Regions from separate parts of the Mucilaginibacter koreensis genome, predicted to be linked through region 2. Evidence: riboswitches for the same ligand, from Rfam matches in the RefSeq annotation. Region 2 holds a riboswitch; the other holds the start of a gene.
What was found. Region 2 has a riboswitch for fluoride ahead of eno (phosphopyruvate hydratase). Riboswitches for the same ligand answer to the same signal wherever they lie in the genome.
Positions count from the first base shown of each region.

Region 1: linked by a shared signal. The riboswitch ahead of ACYVNW_RS10765 (chloride channel protein) and the one ahead of eno (phosphopyruvate hydratase) in region 2 are both predicted to bind fluoride.

Region 1 is NZ_BAAGQS010000001.1:2,362,564-2,367,214, reverse strand. It holds gene ACYVNW_RS10770 (mechanosensitive ion channel family protein) at 1-1,655, opposite strand, end outside; fluoride riboswitch at 1,857-1,934, shown strand; gene ACYVNW_RS10765 (chloride channel protein) at 2,121-3,452, shown strand; gene ACYVNW_RS10760 (fatty acid desaturase) at 3,501-4,580, opposite strand.
Region 2 is NZ_BAAGQS010000001.1:70,770-75,420, forward strand. It holds gene ACYVNW_RS00340 (ArdC family protein) at 368-1,288, shown strand; gene ACYVNW_RS00345 (hypothetical protein) at 1,298-1,504, opposite strand; fluoride riboswitch at 1,714-1,779, shown strand; gene eno (phosphopyruvate hydratase) at 1,957-3,234, shown strand; gene ACYVNW_RS00355 (voltage-gated chloride channel family protein) at 3,249-4,610, shown strand; gene ACYVNW_RS00360 (hypothetical protein) at 4,632-4,651, opposite strand, start outside.

The DNA of each region.
Region 1 (4,651 bases), 2.3 Mb from region 2:
GTATAAGCATTCAGCCGGTAACTCACATAATAATCATCCAAACTGGTTTGCAGTACATAAGGTTCGGGCATAGGTTCAATCATTGGAGTGGCCAATGCAGCCTTAATGAGTAATTGGTGCACCTGCCGCCATGGTGTATCATACCCCATCGTTACTGTAGTGTTTACAATCAAACCGTTGCCTGAAGCATCGCTGCTGTAGTTTACCGTGTAGTTGCCCATCACCATCGAATTAGGAATAGAAATAATTTCATTCTGGATGGTTTTTACACGGGTAACCAGCAGGCTTTTCTCAATAATATCGCCCGTAACATCGTTTATCTTTACACGGTCGCCAATTTTAAAAGCACGCATATAGGTAAGCACCAGCCCCGCCACAATATTGCCAAGCGCCCCTGCCGAGCCAAAAGTGAACAATACGCCTGCGAAAACCGATACCCCTTTAAATATAGGCGACTCCGACCCCGGCAGGTAAGGGTAAATGATAATCAGCATGAACAGCAAAATCAGTACCCTTAAAATCTGATAGGTAGGGTTGGCCCAGTCGGGGTAAAAGCCGGGTATGCTTAGGCGCTCGCGTTCAACTTCAGTTTTAATGTACTTGAAAAAACGCAGCACATACCTGAAAATGATAATCAGCACCAAAATGGTAATCAGGTTTGGAACATAACGCCATATAGCCAAACCTACGGCCCGTAAAGGATTGATCACATAACCCAGTAAAGTGGTTGATATATTTTTGGTAAACGGAAAAATGCTGAACAGCGCCGGTAAAGCCAGGAATACCGCCAGTAAAATTAACCCCCATTTAATCAGCTTTAATGCCCCGGTAACCATCCTGAATTGCTGCTCGGCATTGAGCAGCTCGTAATTACGGATGTATATACCATTGGTGTGTTTACCCGGGTGAGCTCTGAATTTCATTAGCAGCCAGGAAAACAAGCGGTTAATGCAATAGATAAATAAAAGAACTGAAGCAATAACCAGCGCTGCCATCAATCCTTCTTTAAGCAGCGTTTGCCAGCTATGCTCTTGCTGGTACAATACTACCGCTTTGCCAATGGCATTGCGATATTGAGCCGCCAGCGCAGGTCTGTTGCTGTTTTGCCACAAGGCATCCTGCTCTGATACCGACAATAATAATTGCTCATGATATACAATATCGGTAGTTTGCTCTGCAGGTACCAGCTTCAGCGAGTCTGTTTTAAAGCCATACGTTTCGCCCAGTTTCTCCAATCTGTGCTCAATAGCCTGGGCACGTTCGGCTGGAGTGAAGCTCCCTTGCCTTACGAACAAGGTAAACAGTGTTTGATGGGCAAACACCACAGGGTAACCTTTTACAAAACGCCGCAATGAATCTATCTGGTGTTTCTGGCGGATAAGGCGCAGTGAATCCTGTTGCTTTAAACCATTCAACTCTTTCAGCAGGGTAGATTTTTTTAGATTGTCTGCATTTGACAAGCGGGCCACCTGCTGTTCCAGATCTACTCTTTTCAATGAATCAGCCAAGCGTTCCGCCGAAAGTTGCCGGATGCGGTTCAATTGTGAATTTATTTGGTTGGTAGTAGAATCAACTACCTGCCCGGAGGTATCTTGCTGGGCCCAAAGGGTAAAAGTGTTGAGTGTAAAGAGGAGCAGCAAAAAGATTGATTTCATAAGCACAACACAATTACAATAACTAAAAGTATCAAATTCGGTAAAAGCATTCAAAAGCAGAAACAACACCAATGGGCAATTCAGTTCTTTATCAGAATTGAAATATCTGCATCTGAAAGCACATGTTATTGAACAATATTAAGATTTTAGTAAATAATTTGTTTACGCAACAACCTATTTACGCACTTTGGTTGTATATATTTGCAGCACGGAAATGGTGTTCTTCCGGTTGGATGCTCTTCCAACAAACCGCATTTCGCTGATGACGCCTGCAAACCGGCTTCCTGTAAATACAGGCAGCCTGAAATATTTTGCAGGTGAAAATCTTTTTTAAGTTCAGGTCTCAGTATCAATTTCAGTTCAAATTTAAATACATCATTGTTTGCTTGTATTGCAAAGCACTGTTGTTGAAATTTGGTCCATCGTTTTATTATACACTTTACCATTATTTATTACATTCATCCCATGCTTAAACGCTTAACTGCATTGCCGCCTTTACGCATCCTGATACAATCTTTAAGATGGACAATTTTGGTATTGCCTGCGGCGGCGGCTATCGGTAGTATGGTAGCGCTATTTTTGTGGTTGCTCGGCCAGGCTATTCATTACAGGTTTAGTCACCCCTGGTTATTATACTTGTTGCCGCTCGCCGGTTTACTGATTCACATGATTTATCAAGGCTTAGGCAAATCAGCCGAAAAGGGCAACAACCTCATTATTAATGAAATACATCAGCCCGGCGCAGGTGTACCCAAGCGTATGGGGCCAGTTATTTTAGTCACCACGGTAATTACCCACTTGTTTGGAGGTTCTGCGGGGCGCGAGGGTACAGCGGTACAAATTGGCGGCAGTGTAGCGGCTATGTTTGGTAAATGGTTCAAGCTCGGTGCAGTTGATTTGCAATTAATGCTGACCGCCGGGGTGGCTGCCGGCTTTGGGGCCGTATTCGGTACGCCACTTACCGGCGCTGTGTTTGCGCTTGAGGTATTGAGTATTGGCCGCATCCAGTACAATGCCATGTTGCCTGCGCTTGTGGCTGCCATTGTAGGCGATTTTACGGTATCGGCTTGGCACGTGCACCATACTGCCTATCATATTGATGCCTTAGCCAAAACGCCTTATTTCTTATCTGCCTACCTGCCTTTTGATGTATTGCTGTTGAGTAAAGTAGTTATCGCCTCAGCAATATTCGGCCTGGCTAGCGCACTTTTTGCCCAAATGGTGCATCAGGTAAAAAACATCAGTTTAAATTTGTTTAACCGCCGATGGCTGATTCCGCTTTGCGGAGGCTTAAGCATAATTTTATTAACGCTGATTTTAGGTAAGCCCGATTACTTGAGTTTGGGTGTAGATGCCGAATACCCCGGCGCAGTTACCATTCCATCGGCTTTTCATAGCGGCGGGGCCGATGCCTGGAGTTGGTTATGGAAAACCGTTTATACAGCGTTAACATTAGGCACAGGTTTTAAAGGAGGAGAAGTAACGCCGCTGTTTTACATTGGCGCCACATTGGGTAATACTTTATCCGGATTAATGGACGCACCTGTAAGCTTATTTGCAGGCCTGGGTTTTATTGCGGTGTTTGCAGGCGCTACCAATACGCCACTCGCCTGTACCTTAATGGGCATTGAGCTGTTTGGCGGCGAGCATGCTTTACTATATGCAGTAGCCTGTTTTACCGCTTACTTTTTTAGTGGCCGTTCAGGAATATATACTTCGCAGCGGGTAGCCATAAGTAAATTGAGTGACGAAGATTTGGTGATTGAGTCTTCTGGTAAACCGGATGCAAGGCAATAGCCAGCTAACAAAAAAGCTTCAGACCTGAATCTGAAGCTTTTTTGTGAATTAAACTTCTAATATTTTGCCTGCCCTAACAGACGGCACCGGAACTATGGCAGCTTTGCTTTGCAAATAGGGTTTATGGTAGCGCTCATAAAAATCTTTCTTTGAATCGCGATAGCTGCTTACAGCCCCCATTATATTCATGAATTTTATGTAGTACCAGGCCGAATCTACCTGGTAGGGTTTAAAGCCGCTGCGTGCACTCTTAGGATACAGGTGATGATTATTATGCCACTCGCCGGCCACAATACCAGGCCATAGCTGGTTGATAGATTTATCATTATCACTGTAATCTGTACCTGCACGTTGTTTGTCCTCACCTTTGGCGTGGCCTTCATAATTGTAAGTGCGTACGCCTACTGCCCAAAAACCAGCCGCGCCCAAAAGTGTACAAGCCAGCGCATGGCCACCTATAAGGTAAAAGGCCAGATACCAAAACCCCCAACTTAAAATCCAGCTGAGTACTTCATTGGCAGGGTTTACATACGAGCCCCATTTTTGATATTGCTTATACGTATTGCCTTTGATACCGGTATGCTTCATTAATGATGTTACGCGGTTGTAATCACCTTCGCTTAGGTTTTTGGCTATAGGCTGGTGATTAACATCGGCCAGAAAGCAGTATAAAAAACCGGCCTGCGCATTATAAGGATCGCCGGGTTGATCGGATTTAGAATGGTGCACATGGTGCGAGATCACATAAATTTCCTCAGGTATAATGCGAGGGGTTAAATTTTGAGTGAAAAAACGCCAAAAGCCGTTCTTAAAAGTATAGGCGCCATGGGTGCAGTACCGGTGGTGCCAAATGGTACCATGTGTTCCCATTACGATCATGCTGTAAAAGAAGGCGGCGATCAATAAAGGAATGGTAAAGAACTTGAAGATAAATAGCAGCAGGAATGGAACCAGCAGCAACACTCTTAACCAGCTCACAAACGGAAGCCAGTTTTTACGTGTGGCAAAGATGTTTAGCCGGGAAAAGAATTCTTTAAAAATTTGTGTTGCGGTGGGTTTAATCAATTTGCCCTGCTCGTCTTTCCATCCGTAAGATGGTGCCTGCAGTACGTAATCTAAAAATGGCATTACTAATATTTTGCATCTGATACGTGGTTTATAAATGTCTCTTAAATATCACTGTATCAGAAAAAATAGCA
Region 2 (4,651 bases):
CAAAGCCGTTTCGTTATTCCTGAACTCATTCCTCAACCGCTTTGCCGGATCGTACAGAACGATGCTCCATTCTTTCGCATAGCTCTTGATGAATTGCGATCATGTCAATAACCGGCAGGCTCTGCGATCTGCAGCGAAAAAGCAGAGAGACGTAAGCATTAATCATTTGCCGCAAAGTTCGCCCGTCAGTCCGCAAACGAGTGCCATTGTTTTTTTTCTTTGGAATCAAGGTCGTATCCAAAAAATGGGTATCCCTTCGTACCTCCGGGAGCCTCCGCATTTTTAGGATCTCCACCTTGCCCTTATTGCGTCCTGCGGGCGGGGTGGCAGCCATCATTAATTTTTTACTTATTAAAACTTTAAGGTTATGGCAACTATTAAAAATTTCAAGGACACTTACCAGGAAGTAACAGACGCGGTAATCGAGCAGATGGAAAGCGGCAACATCGTATGGCATTGCAGTTGGAACCAGGTCGGCTTTCCACAAAACGTAACTACCGGGATCAGCTACCGGGGCTGGAATGTCTTCTGGCTCAACTTTCACACGATGCTGAAAGGCTACAGCCTGCCTTATTACATCACCTTCAAACAGGCACAGGACTTAGGTGGCACCATTAAGAAAGGCGAGAAAGGCACAAAGATCACCTACTGGGCCAGCATTAAGGTCAAAGGACTGGATGATGATGCAGCAAAGCAACTAACCGACGGTGACAGCGCAGCACAACAGACACGTATGGTTCCTAAGGTACATACCGTGTTTAACATCGACCAGACCGAGGGAATTGTGTTTCCAAAGGTCGAAGCCTTGTTCAGGTCAGATGCCGAGAAGATAGCCGCTTGTGAGCAGATCATTCAAGAGATGCCCAACAGGCCGCAATTGAACCTCAACGGCCAATACCCGGTTTATTATCCGCTGAAAGACCTGGTAGCCGTGCCGGACATCGCCCGATTTGACAGCAGTGAAGAATACTACTGTGCCTTGTTTCACGAACTGGCGCATAGCACAGGGCATGAAAGCCGTTTGAGCCGTAAGGAGATCACCCAGCCTAATAAATACGGCAGTGAGCCCTATTCCAGGGAAGAGCTGACGGCAGAACTCACCGCAGCATTCCTGTGTGCCATTACCGGGGTACAGAAGCAAACCATCCAGAACAGCGCAGCTTACCTGCAAGGCTGGCTGAAAGCGTTGAAGAATGATAAGACCTTGATCCTGAAAGCAGCAGGACAAGCGCAGAAAGCAGCTGATTACATGATGGAAGTAGTTCATCAGCCGGAACCGGCCGGTTAAGAAAAGCCCTTAGGGGCTTTTTCTTTTGCGATCAAAGATCACTTGCCGGTTCAGTACACGGGCTGCTTTAAGCAAATAATGAAATTCCGCATAATCTACTTTCAGGTTGAGCCTGGTCAGCAGAAATTCTGCACGCATATTCAGCATGTTCTCCTCCAGTTGGCGGTCAGGGTGTATCGTGATCGAGGTTTCAGCAAGCGCATTTCCAATGACCATTTTTAACGATCACCTGTTTGAGGATGCCCCCTCTTTTTATATCATGCGATAATATTCCGTGAAAAAAGGGGGATGCTATATTTCTGAGCCTATGATTATATCCCTGTCAAATTCAAATCGATTGGTTACCGGCAGTGGGATACCGCGTTACTTAGGCGCAAAATAAAAACGATCATTTTTTTAAAAACAAATGGTTTGTTATTTGTTATGATCTAAACGGAAATGGTGTCTTCCGTTCAAAATAACCGCCTCGTGCTGATGACGCCTACAATTATAGCATAGATAAAACCTTGCAGGTTTTGTCGTGAACATTATTGTAGGTGAATGATCAGCGATACACAAATCCCTTTTCTATTCCGTCTCGTATCTAGTCAGGTCACCTCCCTGCTCATTGTTCCGGCATTAGTTCATGGTTTTATCCATACGATTTAAACTTTTAAAAACAACATAAAATGAACATCAAGAACATTATGGCCAGGGAAGTTTTGGATTCAAGAGGTAATCCGACCGTTGAAGCGGAGATCACTCTAGAAGATGGATCCACAGCAAGGGGAATCTCACCATCGGGTGCCAGCACCGGTGAGAAAGAAGCGGTGGAACTACGCGACGGCGACAAAAGCCGCTATCAGGGCAAGGGCGTTGAAAAAGCAGTAGCTGGAATCAATCAGGAAGTTAAGCGCACGGTTATCGGCTCTGCATTTGCGGATCAGGCAGCCTTTGACAAAATGCTGATCGACCTGGACGGAACACCTAATAAGGCTCGGTTAGGCGCTAACGCCATTCTGGCCGCTTCGATCGCCTTTGCGCGGGTCAACGCTGTATCCAAAAAGATTCCCCTTTACCGTCAGCTTATCGAGCGCGATACCTATGTGATGCCGGTCCCATGCATGAACGTGATCAACGGTGGTCGGCATGCGGACAATAACCTGGATTTTCAGGAATTCATGATCGCCCCGCACCATGCGCCGAACTTTAAAGAAAGTATCCGCATGGGAGAAGAGGTATTCCATACATTAAAAAAGCTATTATCTGACAAAGGCTATTATACCGGTGTGGGCGATGAAGGTGGTTTTGCGCCCAACCTCCGCTCTAATGAAGAGGCCATCGAAGTGATCCTGCAAGCTATTCAGAAAGCCGGATACAAACCCGGCGAGGATATCTCTGTTTGCCTGGACCCGGCTACCAGTGAAATGTGGGATAATGGTCATTACAAAATGTACAAAAGTGACCAGCAGCGTTATACCTCGGAAGAGATGGTCGATCTATGGGCAAAATGGATCCGAACCTATCCTATCGTGCTTTTAGAAGACGGTTTGGGCGAAAATGACTGGGATGGCTGGAAGATCATGACCGATCAGCTGGGCAGCGAAGTGGAATTGGTCGGCGACGATATCTTTTGCACGAACCCTTCGATCATTCAGGAAGGCATCGATCGTGGTATCGGGAACAGCGTATTGATCAAGCTTAATCAGATAGGCACGGTATCAGAGACCTTACAAGCTGTAGCATTGGCGCAGCAGAACGGCTACCATTGTTTCATCTCCCACCGAAGCGGTGAAACCGAGGACACGACCATCGCTGACCTGGTGGTAGCCACCAATGCCGGGCATATTAAAACGGGAAGTGGCTGCCGCTCGGAGCGGGTCTCCAAATTTAATCAGCTTTTACGCATTGAACAGGAACTGGGTAGCAAGGCCCGTTTTGCAGGGATCGAAACTTTTAAACGGTAGCAGCAGATCAGGATATGAAAGCCCTTATCACCTCGGAGCGCTACCGGATCGTTAAAGAACTGATCAGGTGGAGCTTGCTTATACTTCCGGTAGCTGTCGCTATCGGAAGTATGGTCGCCTTGTTTCTATGGATACTGGACCTGGCCATCATTTACCGGTTCCATCATCCCTGGCTTCTATTTTTGCTCCCGCTGGCCGGGGTACTGATCCACTTGATCTATCGCTCGGTCGGCAGATCTTCTGAAAAAGGCAATAACCTGATCATGGATGAGATACATGAACCAGGCGGGGGCGTGCCACCGCAAATGTCACCGATCATTCTATTGACCACGGTATTGACACACTTGTTCGGTGGTTCTGCCGGTCGTGAAGGTACCGCGGTACAGATTGGCGGAAGCATTGCCCATTTATTCGGAAAGTGGTACAGACTATCCGTTCAGGACATGCAGCTGCTGCTCACGTCCGGAGTAGCCGCCGGGTTCGGTGCCGTGTTTGGCACACCGCTGACGGGTGCGCTGTTCGCCCTGGAGGTCCTGGCCATAGGGCGTATGCAGTATAACGCGTTATTGCCTGCACTGATCGGCGCAGTTGCCGGAGATTATACGGTAGCAGCCTGGGGAGTCCACCATACGGCCTACCAGATCAGCGCCTTTCGGCATGAACCCTATTTTTTATCGGCTTATCTACCTTTTGATGGTCTGTTAATGGCAAAAGTAATGTTAGCGTCCGCGGCATTTGGGATGTCCAGTGCTTTGTTTTCTTCACTAGTTCACGCGATCAAGGTCGTTTCAGGTCATTTTATACGATCGAAATGGCTGATCCCTTTTACGGGTGGCTTGGTCATTATCGCGCTGACCTATCTCAATAGCAAACCTGACTACCTGAGCCTTGGTGTCGCTGCAGAGTATCCCGGGGCCGTTACGATCCAGTCGGCTTTTCATGCCGGAGGCGCAGACCTGTTCAGTTGGTTTTGGAAAATGATCTATACGGCTATCACGCTTGGCTCTGGATTTAAAGGCGGAGAGGTAACCCCTTTATTCTATATCGGGGCTACCCTTGGTAACACTTTATCTGCTGTATTGCATGCACCGGTAGGCTTATTTGCAGCGCTGGGATTCATTGCCGTGTTTGCCGGCGCGACCAATACGCCGCTGGCCTGTACGGTCATGGGAGTAGAACTGTTTGGCGGTGAACACGTACTTTATTATGCGATCGCTTGTTTTACAGCCTATTTATTCAGTGGTCATTCGGGCATTTACAGCGCGCAAAGGATCGCCATCCCCAAATTGCTGAATGCCGGCATAACGCCCGACTCCGCTTTGGGTGACCTGGGTAAAAGCCGGCCGCATTGGTACGAACGATTTCTAAAGCATTAACTGCAGAGGCGGGGCGCGGTTCTACCGCGCCTCTATTTTAA